3 regions of the Streptomyces sp. NBC_00223 genome follow, and region 3 is predicted to be linked to each of the others. Evidence: riboswitches for the same ligand, from Rfam matches in the RefSeq annotation. Region 3 holds a riboswitch; each other region holds the start of a gene.

Region 1 (4,882 bases), 3.8 Mb from region 3:
GGAAGGGCCGTACTCCCCGGGAGCGGGCGGCGTCGACGTAGTCCGCGGAGAGCGTGCCGGTGAGGTTGGCGCGGACCAGGCGCAGCAGCACCCCGGCGACCAGCAGCCCGAGGGCCAGGCCGGGCAGCACGGCGTGCCGCAGCACGTCGGCGACCGCCGAGCCGTCACCGCTGCGCAGGGCGTCGACCAGGTAGATGCCGGTGGTGCTGATCTGGTTCTGGAGTTCGAGCTGCACCTCGGTCCCGGCCCGGCCGGAGACGGGCAGCCAGCCGAGCCAGATCGCGAAGACGAGTTTGAGCAGCAGTCCGACGAAGAACACCGGCATGGCGTAGCCGAGGATCGCCAGCAGCCGCAGTACGGCGTCGGGCGCCCGGTCCCGGTAGCGGGCGGCGACCATGCCCAGCGGCAGGCCGAGTGCGAAGGCCACCAGCAGCGCGTACCCGGCCAGTTCGAGGGTCGCGGCGCCGTAGGTGCGCAGCACCTGGGAGACGGCCTGGTTGTCGGTGGCGGTACGGCCGAAGTTCCCGGTGGCGACCGAGCGGAGGTATTCCAGGTACTGGGTGAGCAGCGGGCGGTCGTATCCGGCCTGGTGGAGTTTGGCGTGCAGCTGGTCCGGGGTGAGCCGGTCGCCGAACGCGGTGCTGATCGGGTCCCCGGTGGCCCGCATCAGAAAGAAGACGATGCTGACCAGGACGAACACGGTGGGGAAGATCAGCACGAAGCGTATGGCGAGGTAGCGGACGAGTCCGCTGCCCAGCAGCCGCCCGGCCCGGCCCGCGGCGGCCGGCGGCTGCGCGGTGTCCTCGGGCGGGTCGATGTCGACCAGTGCTGTCACGTTGTGCACCTGCTCCCGCGTGTGGTGGCCGCGGGGACGCCCGGCACCGGGCCGGGCGTCCGCGCGGACTCCGTCTGGTGGACGGTCACTTCTTGGTGAGCTCCGCCCAGCGGAACGAGTACGCGCTGGTCAGCTGGTCCGGTACGCCGCTGATGCCGGCGCGGGTCACGATCGCGGTGGAGCCCTGGAGCAGCGGCAGCAGCGGGATGGTCCGGGCGACCTTGTCCTGGATCTGCTGGATGATCGCGGTGCGCCTGGCCGGGTCGGTCTCGGTCTCCTCCTGCTTGACGAGCTTTTGGACCTCGGTGTCCTGGTAGCCGTTGGAGACCCAGCTGTTGGCGGCGTAGAAGGAGGCGAGGTAGTCGTCGGCGTCGAGGTAGTCGGCGTACCAGCCCAGCTGGTAGAGCGGGTACTGGTCGGCGACCCGGTCCTTGCCGTACTGCGCCCACTCGGTGGACTGGAGGTTGACCTTGAACAGGCCGGTGGTTTCGAGCTGGGTCTTGATCAGCGCGTACTCGTCGGAGGACGACGAGCCGTAGTGGTCGGTGTTGTACTGGAGGTTGAGCGTGACCGGGGTGGTGACGCCGGCGTCCTTGAGCTTCTTGGCGGCCGCGGCCTTGTCGGGGCCGCCGTTCTTGTCGCCGTAGAGGGGCTTGAAGGAGTCGGTGGCGCCGGTGATGCCCTCGGGCACGGAGGAGTAGAGCGCCTGGTAGGTGCTCTTGTAGACCTGCTGGGCGAGTTGGGCCCGGTCGACGGAGTCGGCGACGGCCTGCCGGACCGCGAGCGCCTTGGCCGGGTCGGCCTGCTTGGTGGCCGAACCGTAGGGCTGGGTCTTGAAGTTGAAGACGATGTAGCGGATGCCGTTGCCGGAGCCGGTGTGGACCGTGATGCCCTTCTTGGTGGACAGGTCCTGGAGGTCGGCGATGGTCAGTGTGCGGTAGACGACGTCGATGCTGCCCTGCTGGACGTCGAGCTTGAGGTTGCTGGCGTCGGTGTAGTACTTCAGCCGCACCTTCGGGGCCTTCGGGGTGCCGAGCAGGCCCTGGTAGGCGCTGTTGGCGCTGAAGGACACCAGCGAGTTCCGGTCGTAGCTGTCGATCCGGTAGGGGCCGTCCCAGGGCTTGGCGGCGATGATCGCGGTGTCGTCGAGGATCTTGTCGGCGGGGAAGACCTCTTCGTCGACGATGAGCCCGGCGCTGGTGGAGAGCACCTGCGGGAAGAGCGAGTCGTTGGCCGACTTGAGGGTGAACACCGCGGTGGCCGGGTCGGGGGCCTCGACCTTGGCGAGGTTGTGCAGCAGGGACGAGGGGCCGTTCTTGTCGGCGATCCCGAGCTGCCGGTCGAAGCTGAACTTGACGTCGGAGGAGGTCAGTTCGTGCCCGTTGGCGAACTTCAGACCGGGCTTGAGGGTCACCGTGTACTGCGTCGGGCTGCTCAGCTTGATCGACGCGGCCAGGTCGGGCGAGACATCGGAGGAACCGTTGGGGGTGCTGAGCAGGGTCGCGTAGACCTCGCTCTCGATGGTGCCGGAGCCGGCGTCCCAGGAACCGGCCGGGTCGAGGCTGGAGACCTGGTCGGTGGTGCCTATGGTGACCGCCTTGGCGCCCTGTTGCCCGGAGTCCTGGGCGCCGTCGTCAGATCTGGTGCTGGTGCACGCGGCCAGGGTGAGCAGTGCGGCCGTGCCGAGCGACACGGCGGCCAGGCCGTCGCGGACGAGCGGGCGGCGGGAGGAGCGGCCGGGAAGGGAACGCCGGGAGGAACGGAGTGTCATGGTGGGTCTCTGCTCTCGCGTCTGCGTGTGGAGGCGGGCCCGCGGCGCGTGGCGCGCCGGGCGTCGCAAGGGAGTCGGATCACGCGCCCGCCGACACGGACGCCGCCGCGCTGCCCGGCGGGGCAGCGGGTGTGGCGCCGGAAGGGGGCGGGGTCAGCGGCGTCCCGGCCGTCGTCGGGGACGGCCGGAAAGGCGGCCGCGGGGGCGGCCGGCCGAGGTCAACTCCGACAGAGCGAGCTGCACACGAGCAGCAGATCGATGTGGCGGCGGCTGAAGAGCGCCGCGGCCGGGGGCGTGGGGCGCACTGCGGCGTACGGCAACCCGATGGGCCCGGTCACGCCGTCCTCCCCCTGGTCGGTCCGGCGCTGGGCCGGTGTTCGCGCTTGCGGGACGCGGCGTCCCGCCGAGCCTTCACCTGGAGCACCTCACCGCGTCGGAGGGTTGCTGTCCGGCAAGCCAGGGCTTGAGCACCGGAACTCGTGGCGTGGGAGCAAGTTAGATCAGGCGTTCCCCGCCGGTCAAGAGCCTTCGGCAGCACCGGAGTTCGTGAGCCGTCACGCGCGTGGGCCTCAACTGCCCGACACACCGGTCGTCTTGTCGACAAAGAGAGGCGAACACGCCGTAAAAGTGCCCTTATGCGAGGAACGTTCACCTGATCGACCACCGGTCGGGGGCGACACGCCAGGCCGCTCGCGGTGCCGCCGCGTCCGCCGGCGCGACCCCTACCGCGCGCGTCCCGAAACCGCCTCGATTGCCGCCGGCGCCGGCGTGGCCGCCGAGGAGATTTTCCCGCCGCGGCGGTACCTGAACCGCCGGCAGGGCTCCTCGACGAGGTAGTACGAGGCCAGGGCCGCCGCGAAGGACGTGCCGAGCGTGGCGGGCAGCAGCATCCGGTCGACGCCGAGGTCGCTCAGCGCGTGCATCAGCGGATAGTGCCAGAGATACAGCCCGTAGCTGAGGTTGCGGCCGACCCACGCCAGCGGCAGCAGCGACAGCAGCCGGGCCAGCGGCGCGCGGGGCCGCAGTTCGAGCGAGGCGAGCAGGACCACCGTCAGCAGCGCGATCACCAGGAAGCCGACGGTGTAGACGGGCTTCGTCCAGGCGCCGGCCCCGGTGACCGGCACCCGCCAGGCGATCAGGCAGAGCAGCGCCAGCGCGGGCGGCCACAGCCGGGCCGCCCAGATGCCCAGCGTCCGCCGCCAGGGGTTGTCGGTCCCGAGCCGGGCGAGCAGGATCGCCAGTACGGCCCCGGCGAGCAGTTGGTCGGCCCGCGTGTCGGGGCCGTTGTAGATGCGGTGGGCCTGGGTGGGGTCCCACAGGTGGAAGCGCCACAGCACCGGCAGCAGCGCGAGCACGCTCACGGCGACCAGCACCGTACGGGCGGACAGCCGGCGCAGCAGGGCCAGCAGCAGCGGTGGCCACAGCAGATAGAACTGCTCCTCGACGCCGAGCGACCAGGTGTGGCCCAGGGGCGCGGTGACCCCGGAGTACGCGCCGGACTGGGCGGCCCTGACGATGTTGACCAGGGAGGCGGCGGCCAGCAGCGCGGCCGTCCAGCCGTTGGTGAAGCTCTGCAACGGCGAGAGCGTCAGCGCGGCGGTCAGCGCGCAGACCACCAGGAGCGCGGGCACCAGCCGCAGCCAGCGCCTGCGGTAGAACTGCCGCAGCCCGATGTCCCCGGTGCGGGCGTACTCGGCGATCAGCAGCCGGGTGATGACGAAGCCGCTGATCGTGTAGAAGACATCGACCCCGATCGATCCGCCGGGCAGCATCCCCTCGTTGAAGTGGTAGACGATGACGAGCATCACGGCCAGCGTCCGCAGCCCGTCGATCCCGTCCACCCGGCCGCCGGATCTCGCCGCCGAGGGGAAGACGCCGGGCTCTCCGCGCGGCGCTTCCGGTCGGGTGGCGGTCGGCTGGGCGGTCGTGGGATCTGAACTGGTCACGCTGTTACCGCTTCCCGGCTGTCGCTGGTTGATGGCAAGTACATCTGCCTCACACAACCAGCGGTGCACTAAGAAGGTGATAAAGCGGAACGGCAGATTCACACGACCTGCACAGCAGCGGGACAGTTGCTGCGCCGAACGGGTGAAGACCCCATGGGCCTCACCCGCCCCACACGCACCAGCCCACAAAGCCCGGGCGGAACCCGGGAACACCGCGCACACCCCGGGGAGCCCGAAGCCCCCGGGGAGAGCCTCACCCCACGGACGAGTACGCCACGACCCCCCGCAGCAGCCCGTCCACGGCCTTGCGCGCATTGCGCCGCACCGGGC
Region 2 (4,882 bases), 1.5 Mb from region 3:
AGCGGCGGGACCGGGACACGGTGCTGCACGGCCGGGAGTCCGGCATCATCAAGCGGCTGCCGCACGGTGAGTTCATCGAGGTGCACGAGCCGCTCTCGCAGCAGCAGCTGCACGTGCTCACCGCGCACGCCCAGCCCAGGCCGATCCACCTCGGGCCCGAGGTCGACGAGAACGGTGTCGAGCGCAAGGCCGGCCGGATCGCCAAGGCGCAGGCGAAGCTCTCGCAGGGCTTCTACGGCGAGCACAGCCAGATTCCGAAGCCGACGGTGGAGGAGTACGAGGAGATCACGAGCGGACACGGTCACTAGGCCGCTCGCGCTGAGCGTCGCCACGACGCGGCTCCGCCGTAGGGCGTTCGGTTGTCGCCCGACCCTCCGCCGGTGACCGGTCACCCGCGCAGTTCCTCGCCCGGGGGTGCCCCCAGCGCCCCTGGGGTGGCGGGGTTCGTGAGCACAGTCGCGGTCCGTCGTGGTCGCCCGCGCAGTTCCCCGCGCCCCTTCAGAGGCGCGGGGAACTGCGCGTTTGGGTCAAGGTCGGAGCCGGTAGGCTGCACCCGCTGAGATCGTGGACCTTTTCAGGAGCGTGACCATGAGCGTTGTGAACCCCGCCGGAGGCACCCGCACGGCTTCGCGCTCCTGGCCCGACGTCCTCAGCGCCCTGATCGCGGGCCAGGACCTGAGCGGGGACGACACCGCCTGGGCGATGGACTCGATCATGAGCGGCCAGGCCACCGACGTGCAGATCGCCGGGTTCGCCATCGCGCTGCGGGTCAAGGGCGAGACCGTCGCGGAGGTCTCCGGCATGGTCCGGGCGATGTACGAGCACGCCACCACCATCCAGGTCCCCGGCCGTACCGTGGACATCGTCGGCACCGGCGGCGACCGGGCCAAGACGGTCAACATCTCCACGATGTCCTCGATAGTGGTGGCCGGCACCGGCGCGAAGGTCGTCAAGCACGGCAACCGGGCCGCCTCCTCCGCCAGCGGCGCCTCCGACGTCCTGGAGAAGCTCGGCGTCAACCTCGAACTGTCCCCGCAGCGGGTCGCCGAGGTCGCCGAGGAGGCCGGGATCACCTTCTGCTTCGCCGTGCGGTTCCACCCGTCGCTGCGCCATGTGGCCACCGCCCGCGCCGAGTTGGGGGTGGCCACCACCTTCAACTTCCTCGGGCCGCTGGCCAACCCGGCCCGCGTGCGCAGCCAGGCCACCGGTGTCGCCGACCCCCGGATGGCACCGATCCTCGCCGGGGTGCTGGCCGAACGCGGCTCCTCCGCCCTGGTGTTCCGCGGCGACGACGGCCTGGACGAGCTGACCACCACCGCCACCTCCCAGGTGTGGGAGGTGCGGGACGGCAAGGTGACACAGTCCGCCTTCGACCCCCGGGACGTCGGCCTCGACCTGGTCCCGGTCGAGGCGCTGCGCGGCGCCGACGCGTCCTACAACGCCGATGTCGCCCGGCGGCTGCTGGCCGGCGAGCGCGGGGCCGTACGGGACGCGGTGCTGCTCAATTCGGCGGCCGCGCTGACCGCGCTCGCGCCCGAGGCCGGCTCCGGGACGCTGGAGGAGCGGATCGCCGAGGGCCTGGTAACGGCCGCCGAGTCCATCGACTCCGGGGCCGCGGCCGCGGTGCTGGAGCGCTGGGTCGCGGCGAGCAACGCGTAGGCCGTACCGCCGAGTTGGCGGATCGGAACAGGGCGCCGTCCATTTCGCGGACGGCGCCTTGCGCGTACGGCCGACTGTGGCACAATCCTTTCCAGGTCACGAGTGACAGCGTCAAGGCCCCGGCTCGCTGTCCGGCAACCCTCCGTCCGAGGCGGGGTGCCCCGGGTGATGACCAGGCGGTGAGCAGCAAGGCTCACGGCAAGCCGGACTTGGGGAGTTCTTTCATGAGCAAGCGAATGCGATAGGGCCTGTCGGCCCCGGTACTGCTTTTTCGCCGTTTCCGTCGTTTCTGCAATTCCGCCCGATGCTGTTTCCGCGCCGCCCGCGCACGCTTCGCGCTGTGCCGGGCGGGTGGTGATTTCGCCTGCCTTCCTCCGGGAGTTCGCCATGACTGTGTCCATCGCTGCCACCGACCGTGAGATTTGTACCCCGCTGGGCGTTCTGGGACACGACGTCCTGGTCCCGCTCGTGACCGGCGGCGAGGTGACGTACGCGGCCCTCGACTACGCCGCCAGCGCCCCCGCCCTCCAGCGGGTGTGGGACGACGTGGCCGCGTACGCGCCCTACTACGGCAGCGTGCACCGCGGTGCCGGATACCTCTCGCAGCTGTCGACCGACCTGTTCGAGCAGAGCAGGGCCACGGTCGCGGAGTTCCTCGGGTGCCGCGAGGAGGACCAGGTCATCTTCACCCGGTCCACCACGGACTCCCTCAACCTGCTGGCCGCCGCCATCCCGGCCGGCACCCACGTCTTCGTCTTCGAGACCGAGCACCACGCGGCGCTGCTGCCCTGGCAGCGGGCGGAGGGCGCCCAGGTGACCTACCTGGACGCCCCGCGCACCCCCGAGCAGGCCGTCGCCGCCCTGGACGTGGCGCTGCACGGCGCCCCCAAGGGCCCCAAGCTGGTCTGCGTCACCGGCGCCTCCAATGTGACCGGCGAGCTGTGGCCGGTCCGCGAACTGGCCGCCGCCGCGCACCGGCACGGCGCCCGGATCGTCCTCGACGCCGCCCAGCTCGCCCCGCACCACCCGGTGGACATCGCGGCGCTCGACGTGGACTGGGTGGCCTTCTCCGGCCACAAGCTCTACGCGCCCTTCGGCTCCGGAGTGCTGGCCGGACGCGCGGACTGGCTGCGTGACGCCGATCCGTATCTCGCGGGCGGCGGCGCCACCCGCAAGGTGCAGCGCAGCGGTGACGGGGTGGACGTCGAGTGGCACACGGGCGTCGCGCGGCACGAGGCCGGATCGCCGAACGTCATCGGCGCGTACGCCATCGCGTCCGCCTGCAAGGCGCTGACCGAGGCCGGTTTCGAGCAGCTGGTCGCCCGTGAGCAGTCGCTGCTGGCCCTGCTGCGGGCCGGGCTCGCCGAGATCCCCGAGGTGCGGGTGCTCTCCCTGTTCGGGGACGAGTCCGCGCGCGTCGGTGTGCTCTCCTTCGTCGTCCAGGGCTGGAACAGCTCGCACTTCGCCGCGGCGCTCTCGGCGGAGTACGGGATCGGCGTGCGCGACGGTCTGTTCTGCGCGCACCCGCTGGTGCGGACGCTGCTGGACAGCGAGCCCGACGAGCCGGGGGAGTGCGGGGCGCCCGACGCGGCGCCGGGCGAGCGCTCGCTCAACGCGATCCGGGTCAGCTTCGGGGCGGGGACGCCCGAGGAGCACGTCACGCGCTTCGTCGCGGCGGTTCGTACGCTCGTCCGTGACGGCGCCGCTTGGCGCTACCGCACCGAGGGCGGCCGCTGCGTCCCGGCCCGCGACTGACACGTAAGACTGCCCTCGAACGCCAGGCAACCCCAGCCCGCCCGGCGTTTGAGGGCAGAATTCAGCCCGGCCGGCGTTTGAGGCCAAGCCTGCCCGGCGATTGAGGGCTACGCGTCCAGGCCGATCGCGAACGCTGCCTCAAGGTCGTGCTGCGAGTACGTGCGGAACGCGACGTGCGTATCGGTCACCTGCACTCCGGGAATCTTGCTGATCCGCCCCGGAATGATGTCCGCCAGATCGTCGTGCCGCGCCACCCGCACGAGCGCGACCAGATCGTAGTTCCCCGTCACCGAGTACACCTCACTGACGTTGTCCAGCGCCGCGATCGACTCCGCGATCTCGGGAATCCGGTCGACGGACGTCTTGATGAGCACGATCGCGGTGATCACGGCTGGATGTCTCCCTGAGTCGGCCTGATGACGAGGCTCACCTTACGCCGTGGCCGGTAGCAGACCCAGGCGCACAGGAACCCGAAGGCGAAGCCGACGACGTGCGCCAGATAGGCCACCCCGGGGCCGCCCTTCGCGGTCTGCGCGGCCAGCCACTGGAGCACGAACCAGAACCCCAGCACCATCCACGCGGGAAACCGCAGCGGGATGAAGAACAGGAACGGGAAGAGGCTGGTCACCCGGGCCTTGGGGAAGAGATACAGATACGCGCCGAGCGCCCCCGAGATCGCCCCGGACGCCCCCACCAGACTCTGTGTGTCGTCGGTGTTCGCGAAGGCGAAGCCGTAGGTGGCCAGACACCCCGCGGCCAGGTAGAACAGCGCGAATCCGACCCGGCCCATCCGGTTCTCGACGTTGTCGCCGAAGACGTAGAGGAACAGCATGTTCCCGACCAGGTGCAGCCAGCCGCCGTGCAGGAACATCGCGGTGAACACGGACAGGAACGGCACCTTGGTGTAGTCGTGCGGCGTCCCGCAGCCGGCCGGCAGATCGAGCCGCGCGACCGGCAGTCTGCCGTGGAAGAGTTCGCTGGGGATCACCCCCCAGTGCCCGAAGTACACCGCCTGCTCGCACAGCAGCGCGTGCCCGGTGCCGTACACCGTGGTGAAGCCCGACAGCGGCCCGAGCAGGAAGACCGCGGTGCACAGGCCGATCAGCGTGTAGGTCACGACCGGAGTGCGGCGGACCGGGTTCTTGTCGTACACCGGGATGACCATGGACCGATGATGACGGAACGGGTGTAACGGACATGGGTCGCCTCGCCGCAGCGCGTCGTACCTCCGAGGCCGTAGGGTGACCGGGACACACGCCCGCACGTTCCGCAACCGCGCGTGGAGGAGACGGCTGTGCCGAGTGGGACCGAAGAGCCCGTACGGGGGCGCCGACCCGGCGCGCGGGGCCGGATCGTACCGGTGGGCCGCGCGGGCGCGGGCGTGGAGTGCGGCTCCGTACGGAATTGACCCCGCTTGCGGGGACAATGGAAACAGCAGGCGGCGGCCGGAGGGATCGAAGGGGGCCGG
Region 3 (4,882 bases):
CCGTGCACGCCGAGCCGGGTCGTACGGCCGCGGTGGGTGACCGCCCGGCCGTCGTCGGAGAGCGTCGCGCCCAGCACGGTGACGCAGCACGCGGCGAAGGCGTCGGCCCAGCGGCGGGTCAGGAACGCGGCGCGGTCCGCGCCCAGGATGCCTTCGAGTACCTGTACGGCCACGGAGTCCGGCAGCAGCCGGAAGTAGTCCGGGGGCGCCCACGGGGTGTGCGAGAAGTGGCCGATGCGCAGGTCGGGGCGGCGGGCGCGGAGCAGCGCGGGGGTCAGGGCGAGGTGGTAGTCCTGGATCAGGACGGCGGCGCCCTCCGCGGCTTCCTCCGCGAGGGCGTCGGCGAAGGCGGCGTTGTACGTCTCGAAGGACGCCCACTGGGCGTGGAACTCCTCGCCGAAGGCCGGTTCGAAGGGGGTCTGGTAGAGCATGTGGTGGACGAACCACAGCACGGAGTTGGCGACGCCGTTGTAGGCGGCTTCGAAGTCGTCCGGGTCGATGGCGATCATGCGGGCGCCTGGTTCGCCGACGCCGCGGCGGACCGCTTCGCGGTCGCCGTCGGAGAGGGCCGCGCACACCCAGAGGGCGTCGGCCTCCGGGCCGATCGCGCTCAGGCCCGAGACGAGGCCGCCGCCGCCGCGCTTGCTGTGCAGGTTGCCTTCGGCGGTGAGGGCGTACGAGACGGGGCCGCGGTTGGACGCGACCAGAATCCGGGCAGCGGGCTGCGTTCCGACCATGCCGAAACCCTAGCCCCGCGCGCCCCCTCTCAAACGTCCCCCGGCCCCGGGGACCACCGGGCCACCGGGCCCAGCCACCCCAGGCTCCGCCCGGGGGTACCCCCAGCGCCACCTTTGGGGCGCGTCTCTCCGCCGCCGAGGCAGGAGAGCCCCGTCAGGGGCGCGAGGAACTGCGCGCTCAGCCATGACGGTGGCCCGCTGGACTATGGGCCTCAGCCACCCCAGGGGCGCGGGGAACTGCGCGAACGGCCACGACGGCGCCGCAGCGGGCCACGGGGTCCTGCCCCGTACGGTCGGTTCTTCGGCCACCGCCGGTGGCCGGTTGCTCGCGCAGTTCCTCGCGCCCCTGGAGGGGGCTGCCCCGTACGGTCGGTTTTTTGGCCGCCGGGCCGGTGGTGGGCTGGTCGCGCAGTTCCTCGCGCCCCTGAAGGGGCGGTGCCCCTTGCGGTCGTACGCGATCCACCGGCCGGTGGGGGGCGGGGTTAGGCCGCGCGGCGGGAGACGTATTCGTGGATCTCCACCATCGGCACCCGCTCCACCGTGTCAACGGGAAGCGTGCTGGGGACGAACCCCTCCTCCCCCCGCTCGAACTGCGTCAGCCGCGGCCGCACCAGCGGCCCGCGGCTCAGCCGCGACTGAGCCGTCCGGTAGATCGCCGCCGCCATCCGCCCCAGCGCCTGCCCGTCCTGGTGACGGTGATGCCGCACGCCCACGTCCACCTGGGCGAGCGCGTCCAGGCCGACCAGGCCCAACGCGTCGATCAGCATCGCCAGCTCCACCCCGTACCCGACAGGGAACGGCAGCCGTTCGAGCAGCGAGCGCCGCGCCGCGTACTCCCCGCCGAGCGGCTGGACGAAACCCGCCAGCCGCGGCCAGTGCAGATTCAGCAGCGGCCGCGCGACCAGCTCGGTGACCCGGCCGCCGCCGGCCGGCACGACCGCGCCGCCGGTCTCCAGCGGCCGGTCGTACATCGCCTTGACCAGCTGCACCCCGGGATCGGTCAGCAGCGGCCCGACGATCCCGGACACGAACGACGCGTCGAACTCCCGCAGGTCCGCGTCCACGAAGCAGACGATCTCCCCGCCGGTCACCAGCAGCGAACGCCACAGCACCTCGCCCTTGCCCGGCGCCGCGGGCAGCCGCGGCAGGATGTCGTCCCGGCGGATCACCCGGGCCCCCGCGCGCGCCGCGACCTCGGCCGTGGCGTCCCGCGACCCGGAGTCGATCACGACCAGCTCGTCGACCAGCGGCACCCCGGGCGACATCAGATCGCGGCGGATCGCGGCGACGATCTCGCCGACCGTCGCCTCCTCGTCCAGCGCGGGCAGCACCACGCTGACCGTGCCCTGCGGACCCGCCGCGCGCTTGGCCGCGAGCAGCAGGTCGAGCGGACGGTCGGTGCCCGGCCACGACCGGGTTTCCAGCCAGCGCTCCACCTCATCGAGCACGTACGATTCTCCCTGCTGATCGGGGCTGTGATCCATCTCGCGGTACGGACGACTATCTCAAGGGTCACCCCTGTCGGTTACAGTCTTGAACAACGCGTACGCCCGCCGCATGCCGGGGGTCGTTACGTATGACAAACGCCTGGACCGAAGCGTCCGGTGCCATACCGCTCATCCAGAGGGGCAGAGGGAACGGCCCGTTGAAGCCCCGGCAACCCTCCCGCCGACCGCGAGGTCATCACGGTGGGGAAGGTGCCAATTCCGTCTCGTGGCGAAGTGCGTCGCGAGGAAGATGAGGAGAAAGGGCCTCGCCACCATGGCTGCGCAGACCGTCGAGAACACGACTCCGGACACCGCGACCGACTCCGCGCCCGCGGACACCCCCTTCGGCCCCGCCGCGGCGCTCTCCTGCCGCGAGTGCGGCACCCGCTTCCCGCTCAGCCCGATCTTCGCCTGCCAGGAGTGTTTCGGGCCGCTCGAAGTGGCCTACGACCTCCCGCTCGGCGACCCCGAGGCGCTGCGCAAGCAGATCGAGGCGGGCCCGGCCAACATCTGGCGTTACGCGCCGCTGCTGCCGGTCCCCGCGGACGTCGCCGACAAGCCGAACATCAACCCGGGCTGGACCAAGCTCGTCAAGGCCGACCACCTGGCCCGCGAACTGGGCGTCACCGGCGGCCTGTACGTCAAGGACGACTCCGGCAACCCGACGCACTCCTTCAAGGACCGGGTCGTCGCCATCGCCCTTGAGGCCGCCCGTACCTTCGGCCTCACCACGCTGTCCTGCTCCTCCACCGGCAACCTGGCCGGCGCGGTCGGCGCCGCGGCCGCCCGGGCGGGCCTGCGCAGTTGCGTGTTCATCCCGCACGACCTGGAGACCGGCAAGGTCGTCATGGCCGCGGTCTACGGCGGCGACCTGGTCGGCATCGAGGGCTCGTACGACGATGTGAACCGCTTCTGCTCCGAGCTGATCGGCGACCCGATCGGCGAGGGCTGGGGCTTCGTCAACGTCAATCTGCGGCCCTACTACGGCGAGGGCTCCAAGACCCTGGCGTACGAGATCTGCGAGCAGCTCGGCTGGCGGCTGCCGGACAACCTGGTCATCCCGGTCGCCTCCGGCTCCCAGCTCACCAAGATCGACAAGGGTCTCCAGGAGCTGATCAAGCTCGGCCTGGTCGAGGAGAAGCCCTACCGGATCTACGGCGCCCAGGCCGAGGGCTGCTCCCCGGTCTCGACGGCGTTCAAGGCCGGCCAGGATGTCGTACGCCCGGTCAAGCCGGACACCATCGCGAAGTCGCTGGCGATAGGCAACCCGGCGGACGGGCCCTACGTCCTGGACATCACCCGGCGGACCGGCGGCGCGGTCGAGGACGTCAACGACGAGCAGATCGTGGACGCGATCAAGCTGCTGGCCCGCACGGAGGGCATCTTCGGTGAGACCGCCGGCGGGGTGACCGTAGGCGTGCTGAAGAAGCTCATCGACAGCGGACAGCTCGACCCGGCCGCCGAGACCGTCGTGCTCAACACGGGCGACGGCCTGAAGACTTTGGACGCGGTGGCGCCGACCACCGGACCGACCGCGACCATTCGCCCGACCCTTGACGCGTTCCGAGAGGCTGGCCTCGCATGAGTGCTTCTGTACGTATCCCCACCATTCTCCGTACTTACACCGGCGGCCAGGCCGAAGTGCCGGCCGAGGGCTCGACGCTCGCCGAGGTCATCGAGTCGCTGGAGAAGAATCACGCGGGTATTTCGGCCCGTGTTCTCGACGACGCCGGAAAGCTCCGGCGTTTCGTGAATGTGTACGTCAACGACGACGACGTCCGCTTTTCCGAGGGCCTTGCCACGGCGGTGCCGGAAGGCGCCAGCGTGTCGATCATTCCGGCGGTTGCCGGCGGCTGACACGGTCCGCTCCGGTTCTTCCGGTTTGTGCCCCGTTCACCCCTTTGGGTGGGCGGGGCACCCGTGTCTCCCGGGGTAGTTGAAAAGTTGTACAGTTGCCAGGGGCAAGTGAGACGCCGCTGAGGTTGGTGCGGCGATTTATCGCCAAATTCATGGTCGTAATATTCCCTTGGTCCCCTTTTGTCTGGCCCGAGATGCCCCGCATTATCGTTTTTTCCTGGGGTATTTCCGATGGATCGGGCCCAGAATTCTCGTCCGATTGACCTGTTGCAGTGGGCATCCGTGCAGATACATTCAGCCGCGGTCGACGCGTTCCGGCGCACGCCTCACAGGGTCCCCAACCTGCCGATGGTAAGGGGTACTTCGTGAGGTGAGGTCTGACCCGGCCCCGCGGAGTGCGGGGCCGCGATAGGGCCAGTAATAGGGGAGTTAGGAATGGCTCAGGGCACCGTCAAGTGGTTCAACGCGGAGAAGGGCTACGGCTTCATCGCGGTCGACGGTGGTGCGGATGTTTTCGTCCACTACAGCGCGATCCAGATGGACGGCTACCGCACCCTCGAAGAAGGCCAGCGAGTCGAGTTCGAGATCTCGCAGGGTCAGAAGGGGCCGCAGGCGGACATGGTCCGACTGGCAGGCTGACATCCCGGCGCGTTCGGCCATCGACGCGACGTACTCACGCATGAAGGGTCCGCACCTCACCGGGTGCGGGCCCTTTGTGCGTGCTGTGCGTGCGCGCGGGGGTGCGTTCCGGGGGTCTTCCGGGGGCGCCCCTCGGGGCCGTTCGGGGGTCGTCGAGGGGTC

Evidence for each region. A riboswitch is a leader RNA that binds a small molecule or an ion and turns the genes downstream of it on or off. The one in region 3 is predicted to bind S-adenosylmethionine.
Region 1: linked by a shared signal. The riboswitch ahead of OHA30_RS29810 (ABC transporter substrate-binding protein) and the one ahead of thrC (threonine synthase) in region 3 are both predicted to bind S-adenosylmethionine.
Region 2: linked by a shared signal. The riboswitch ahead of OHA30_RS07165 (aminotransferase class V-fold PLP-dependent enzyme) and the one ahead of thrC (threonine synthase) in region 3 are both predicted to bind S-adenosylmethionine.

What each region holds. Positions count from the first base shown of each region.
Region 1 is NZ_CP108109.1:6,974,311-6,979,192, reverse strand. It holds gene OHA30_RS29815 (ABC transporter permease) at 1-835, opposite strand, end outside; gene OHA30_RS29810 (ABC transporter substrate-binding protein) at 921-2,606, opposite strand; SAM riboswitch class IV at 2,981-3,091, opposite strand; gene OHA30_RS29805 (acyltransferase family protein) at 3,329-4,552, opposite strand; gene OHA30_RS29800 (DEAD/DEAH box helicase) at 4,806-4,882, opposite strand, start outside.
Region 2 is NZ_CP108109.1:1,695,351-1,700,232, reverse strand. It holds gene qcrB (cytochrome bc1 complex cytochrome b subunit) at 1-308, shown strand, start outside; gene trpD (anthranilate phosphoribosyltransferase) at 589-1,659, shown strand; SAM riboswitch class IV at 1,754-1,870, shown strand; gene OHA30_RS07165 (aminotransferase class V-fold PLP-dependent enzyme) at 2,047-3,414, shown strand; gene OHA30_RS07160 (Lrp/AsnC family transcriptional regulator) at 3,522-3,803, opposite strand; gene OHA30_RS07155 (rhomboid family intramembrane serine protease) at 3,800-4,579, opposite strand.
Region 3 is NZ_CP108109.1:3,199,330-3,204,211, reverse strand. It holds gene OHA30_RS13370 (alpha,alpha-trehalose-phosphate synthase (UDP-forming)) at 1-737, opposite strand, end outside; gene OHA30_RS13365 (glucosyl-3-phosphoglycerate synthase) at 1,220-2,185, opposite strand; SAM riboswitch class I at 2,351-2,481, shown strand; gene thrC (threonine synthase) at 2,499-3,809, shown strand; gene OHA30_RS13355 (MoaD/ThiS family protein) at 3,806-4,081, shown strand; gene OHA30_RS13350 (cold-shock protein) at 4,517-4,720, shown strand.